Regions from separate parts of the Bacillus sp. C-3-6 genome, predicted to be linked through region 1. Evidence: riboswitches for the same ligand, from Rfam matches in the RefSeq annotation. Region 1 holds a riboswitch; the other holds the start of a gene.
What was found. Region 1 has a riboswitch for S-adenosylmethionine ahead of metI (cystathionine gamma-synthase/O-acetylhomoserine thiolyase). Riboswitches for the same ligand answer to the same signal wherever they lie in the genome.

Region 1 (3,216 bases):
AAGCAATGATATCTTCAAGAGCTTCACGAGTTGGATTTCCTGACCTGCTATAGTCATATTTTCCGAACGTATCTACATCAAACTGGTGAAAAGTTGATGTGTTATAGATAGGAACGTTCACAGCTCCTGTTTGCGAGTCATGTTTATATTGGTTGTGTAGTAAGAGTGTATCTATAGAATAACTCATATTCTTACACCTTCTTTTACAAGTTTAATGGCTTGCTTTAAGTCTTGAATTAAATCGTTACTATTTTCAATGCCAACGGAGAATCGAAGAAGACGATTACATACACCGTTTGCTGTTCTAATTTCTTCAGGAATATCAGCATGTGTTTGCGTTGCTGGATAAGTCATTAAACTTTCTACACCACCAAGACTTTCGGCAAATGTAATTAAGGATAAAGATTGTAAGAATGGATTAATCCAAGCTTCATCTTTAAGGCGAAATGAAATCATGCCGCCTCTTCCAGGATAAAATACATCTGTCACCCCGTCTTCATCATTTAAATATGCAACAACTGCTTTCGCATTTTCTTCATGCTGTCTCATGCGAAGCGCTAACGTTTTCATACCGCGAATTAATAACCATGAGTCAAATGGGCTTAAAACTGCACCTGATGCATTATGATAATGAGCGATTTCTTCACAAAGTTCCTTTCCTTTTGCAACGACAAGTCCGCTTAGTACATCGTTATGTCCCCCTAAATATTTCGTTGCGCTGTGAAGTACAATGTCAGCACCTTCTGTTAATGGTTGCTGTATATAAGGTGTGTAGAATGTGTTGTCTACAATAAGAAGTAGTCCGTGCCTTTTCGCTACAGTTGCGACTGCAGCAATATCAGTAACTTGCATTAATGGATTAGTTGGAGTTTCTATGAAAATAGCCTTCGTTTCAGTTGTGATAGCTTGCTCAATTTGTTTAATAGACTGTGTATTTACGTATCTACATCGAACATTCCACTTTTTTTCATGTTCAGAAAATAATCGATACGTTCCACCGTATAAATCTTCAGATACAATAAGTTCGTCTCCAGAGCGGAATAGAGAAAGGACGAGGAGAACAGCCGCCATCCCTGAACTACAGGCATAACCTTGTTCGCCATATTCTAAGTCTGCGATTGCCTGTTCTAAAAGACCTCGAGTTGGATTGCCAGTTCGTGAATAGTCAAAGCCAGTAGATTTACCAATTCCTTCATGACGATAAGCGGTTGAGAAATAAACTGGTGGATTAACCGTTCCAGTTGTAGTTTCACTGCGATTGCCGATTTGTGCTAGTTTTGTTTCGATTGTTGACATGTGAAAATTCCTCCTTTTTAAATTGAAACATTAAGTGAATATAAAATAAAAAAAGCCTTCTAAGAAGAAGGCTTTCGGTTTGAATAGAGTCTTCTTCTCATCTGTCAAATCTTTCACAATTTGCTGGAATTAGCACCTTATTAACAAAATGTTAATGGTTGCTGAGGCGTCACAGGGCCAGTCCCTCTACCTCTCTAGATAAGAATGTTCGTATGAAATTTTTATTATGTTTTTAACTTTACAACAAAAGATAATTGAATTGCAACTTTATTTTGAAAAATTTTTATTTTTCCGCAAGTGTCATTGACTTTTACTTTTGTGCATGCTAAATTTATTAAAAAATTAACAAACATTGTTAAAAGGGGAACGCATTTCCTTTTAGCTACATAAATAAAATAATAAAGACAACTCTTATTGAGAGCGGTGGAGGGAAAGGCCCTGTGAAACCCGGCAACCTTCAAACGAAATGTTTGAAACGGTGCTAATACCTGCAAAACGAATGTTTTGCATAATAAGAGGAGGAACGATTATGTCCCCCTCTTCAAAGTGAAGAGGGGGTTTTTATATTGATAGAAATGAGGGAGATTCGTGAAATTACTAGATTTATTATCAAAAGGAATTGTAATAGGTGATGGTGCGGTTGGGACGTTATTGCATTCACATGGCTTGCAAAGTAGCTTTGAAGAATTGAATGTATCTGATCCAGACTTAATTATATCGATTCATAAACAATATGTAGCTGCTGGAGCAGATGTAATTCAAACGAATACGTATGGAGCAAATGAGGCGAAATTACGTATGTACGGCTTAGAAAATCAAGTTACAGAAATTAATAGAGCGGCAGTAAAACTGGCGAAAGCATCTGTGACAGATAAAAATGCAATTTTAGGAACAATTGGTGGTATGAAACATATCGGAGCCGTTACAACGACTGATATGGAAAGGGAGTTTATGCTACTTGAACAGGCAGGGGCTTTACTAGAAGAACAGGTTGATGGATTACTATTAGAAACTTTTTACGATGAATTTGAATTACTTCATGCTGTTAAAGTATTGCGTAAGCAAACGAACATTCCAATTGTTGCTCAATTAGCGTTACATGAAGCAGGTACGACTCAAAATGGAAATGATGTCAATGAAATATTAAAGCAACTTATAGATTACGGTGCAAATGTTGTTGGATTAAATTGTCAACTAGGGCCGCTTCATATGACGGAGGCTTTCAAAATGATATCGATTCCGCAAAATGGCTATTTATCAGCATACCCAAATGCAGGTCTCCCGAATTATGTGGAGGGACGTTACGTATATGAGGGAAGCCCAGCTTATTTTGAGGCGATGACGCCGAGATTTATTGAGCAAGGTATTCGGTTATTAGGTGGTTGTTGTGGTACGACTCCAGAACATATTCAAAGTATGAAGCACGCTGTTGCGAATGTTACACCTGTAATAGAAAAAGACACCATTCAAAGGCCGAAAGTTGTTCATACGCATGAGAAACGTTCGAAGGCTCACGTCACTCTAGCAGAGAAAGCGAAAAAACAAACGACAGTTGTAGTGGAATTAGATCCACCGAAAACGTTAGATACACAGCGGTTTTTTGAAGGAGCAAGAGCTTTAAAAAGAGCGGGAGCAGATGCTATTACTCTAGCAGATAATTCATTAGCATCGCCTCGTATTTCTAATATGGCAATGGGTGCGTTATTAACGAAGCATGATATCCCGGTATTGACACATTTAACGTGTAGGGATCATAACGTCATTGGACTACAATCTCATTTGTTAGGTTTATCGGCGTTAGGGATGGAAGAAGTGTTAGCTTTAACTGGTGATCCAGCGCGCGTTGGTGATTTTCCTGGTGCAACTTCTGTATACGATTTGTCCTCTATTGAGCTCATTAAAATGATTAAAGAAATGAAC
Region 2 (3,216 bases), on a different replicon from region 1:
AACCATTGATATTAACAATATGACTGGTATTCAAATTAAAAAAGCCAATTTCTTCACAAATGGTTACATACAATTTATTTTTATGGGTAGTCAAGAGAGTAAAAAAGGGGTTATGGCTGCAGCAGCAGATGAAAACACAGTTATGTTTACAAAAAAAGAAGAAAAAATGGCTGTAGAAATTAAAGAGTATATTGAGAGTATTTTAGCTAATAAAAGCAAACCTCAAGTTTCTGCATCAGTAAGTGGGGCAGATGAAATATTGAAGTATAAAGAGTTGTTAGATCAAGGAGTTATTACTGAAGAAGAGTTTCAAGCGAAGAAAAAGCAATTATTAGGAATTTAAAAAAGCACTCATATGAGTGCTTTTTTTATTTTAAACCGAATTGAGATTTATTTTACAATTTACCTTCTTAGAACATGAAGTTCGCATTAGCACCAAATCCTTTTTCTACATTCCATTTATACATAATGGTATGAAGTTGTTCGCTAGCTTGCCCAGTCTATGATAAAACTTCCCCGTCGCTACCAATGATAGTTTTAACTTCGTCGTAACTCATTCCATTTTTGATTTAATTGAACTTAGTTTTGCTAATTCCAGGTTTATTTTTCGGAGCTTCTTCTTTCTTAGGCCCCTCTTTTTTGGGTTCTTCTTTTTTAGGCTCTTCTTTAGTAGCTGGCGCTTGTGTTTCTTGTTTAAGGGTACGGCCGCATACCCATTAACTTAAGAAAAGTAAACATCCCCAAAACAAAAATATGAGCTCATTTCTCGAAATAATTAATTGTAGAGAAAGAAAATTGTCATTTAGGGGGTACTTCAAAACCTTAGCTTGATGGCGATGGGGTCTCGTCACACATCTCTAAGTTGCGGTGATCCTCATAGCCAAAGAAGTAAGAAGATATTTAGAAGCGCATCAAATTTTGAGGAAGTGCTTGTGAACTGTATCATAAATAAATGAGGTTTTGTATGTTCAATTTTTAAATAATACCCAAGAAGGAGTGGATTGCAGTTATAGTAATACTCCTTTTTTTGTATTTCTATAATAGATGATTTTTTTAAAAAAACAGAATTGTCTTGACAGTTATTGAATGGATTGATAAGGTTATAAAAAAATATTTCTTATCCAGAGAGGTGGAGGGACTGGCCTTATGAAACCTCAGCAACAGGTCTGCTTAAGTAGACACTGTGCTAATTCCAGCGGGTGATAATCCTGATAGATGAGAGCTTCCGTTTTTATTTGTCAGTAGCGCCCTCTTTTTTAGAGTGCGTTTTTGTTTTTTCTGGATAGTAACTAAAGGAGAGTAGAAATGGAGAACAAAAATGGGCAAGAATTTCAAAGGAAAATGCAAGCACGTCATTTAGTCATGCTATCACTTGGTGGGGTGATTGGAACGGGCTTATTCTTAAGTTCGGGTTACACTATTCAACAAGCTGGCCCATTTGGAACAATTCTATCCTATTTGGTTGGTGCACTAGTGGTTTATCTAGTTATGCTATGTTTAGGAGAACTTTCCGTACATATGCCCGAAACGGGCGCATTTCATAGTTATGCAGTTAAATACATTGGACCGGGTACAGGGTATACAGTAGCCTGGTTGTATTGGTTAACTTGGACTGTTGCTTTAGGTTCTGAATTTACAGCCGCAGGATTACTTATGAAGCGATGGTTTCCATCGATTAATGTTTGGGTATGGAGTGCTCTTTTTGCCATTTTGATCTTTGTATTAAATGTTCTGACTGTTAAATTTTTTGCCGAATCCGAATTTTGGTTTTCATCGATAAAGGTTATAGCTATTGTGATTTTTATTGTGTTAGGAGTAGCGGCAATGCTAGGGTTTCTTCCGATGGCTCATTCAAAAGCAGCACCATTCTTTTCTAATTTTACAAGTGGAGGTTTATTTCCTCATGGTGCTACGGCCATTATGATGACCATGCTTGCGGTTAATTTTGCTTTTTCGGGAACAGAATTAATAGGCATTGCAGCTGGAGAAACAGCGAACCCGGAAAAAATGATACCGAAGGCCATTCGAACTACTCTGTGGAGATTGATCATCTTTTTTGTAGGAACGATTGTTGTTTTATCTGCGTTATTGCCTATTTCCGATGCGGGGGTATTAGAGAGCCCTTTTGTTGCAGTTCTAGAACGAATTGGGGTGCCATATTCAGCTGACATAATGAATTTCGTTATCTTAACAGCCATTTTATCTGCGGCAAACTCAGGCCTTTACGCCTCTTCTAGAATGCTTTGGTCGCTTGCTAATAAGAATATGATATCCCCCATTTTTGGAAAAATGACGAAGCAAGGTGTTCCAATCAACGCCGTCATTTTCAGCATGGTGGGTGGAGCTTTGGCTTTGCTCTCAAGTATTGTGGCACCAGATACTGTCTATATCGTACTTGTTTCCATTTCCGGTCTAGCAGTAGTCGTAGTTTGGATGAGTATTAGTGCTTCCCAGTTCCTATTTCGCAGACAATTTTTGAAAGAAGGAAATTCTGAAAAGGACTTGATTTATCGCACACCACTATATCCATTAGTACCAATTGCTTCTTTTATCCTTTGTCTGGCATCGTGTATTGGAATTGCATTCGATCCAACACAGAGGATTGCCTTATATTGCGGCATACCGTTTATTTTGTTTTGCTATGGAAGTTATTATCTAACAAAAAATCTAAAAAAGAGGGGCGTAGATTATGTCGAACAAAATCAACCCAATTGATGATATTTTATCCCAACATTCCATTATGATTCTTGACGGAGCATTAGCTACAGAATTGGAGGCACATGGATGTAATTTGGACGATCCCCTTTGGTCGGCACGTGTGTTACTAGAAAATCCAGAACTAATTTATCAGGTTCATTTAGATTATTTTATTGCTGGAGCAGACTGTGCCATAACAGCAAGCTATCAAGCTACTATTAGTGGTTTTTCCACGCGTGGAATACAAGAACAGGAAGCTTTGAAATTAATTAAGAAAACGGTGTTACTTGCAAGAAGGGCAAGAGATGATTTTTGGAAGGAAAATAGGCAAACGAATAGGCCTAAACCATTAGTTGTTGCATCAGTTGGGCCGTACGGGGCTTACCTTGCAGATGGTTCAGAGTATGTAGGCAACTATGGTGTGACAGATAAAACATTAGCAGACTTTCACCGTTCGAGAATGTCCGCGTTAATCGAAGCAGGTGCAGATCTATTGGCATTTGAAACGATCCCTTCCCT

Region 2: linked by a shared signal. The riboswitch ahead of mmuP (S-methylmethionine permease) and the one ahead of metI (cystathionine gamma-synthase/O-acetylhomoserine thiolyase) in region 1 are both predicted to bind S-adenosylmethionine.

The regions. Positions count from the first base shown of each region.
Region 1 is NZ_CM137247.1:4,038,145-4,041,360, reverse strand. It holds gene metC (cystathionine beta-lyase) at 1-187, opposite strand, end outside; gene metI (cystathionine gamma-synthase/O-acetylhomoserine thiolyase) at 184-1,296, opposite strand; SAM riboswitch class I at 1,391-1,501, opposite strand; SAM riboswitch class I at 1,705-1,814, shown strand; gene ACW0JX_RS20720 (bifunctional homocysteine S-methyltransferase/methylenetetrahydrofolate reductase) at 1,885-3,216, shown strand, end outside.
Region 2 is NZ_JBSSBE010000002.1:26,793-30,008, reverse strand. It holds gene ACW0JX_RS26965 (SHOCT domain-containing protein) at 1-343, shown strand, start outside; SAM riboswitch class I at 1,115-1,222, shown strand; gene mmuP (S-methylmethionine permease) at 1,306-2,715, shown strand; gene mmuM (homocysteine S-methyltransferase) at 2,690-3,216, shown strand, end outside.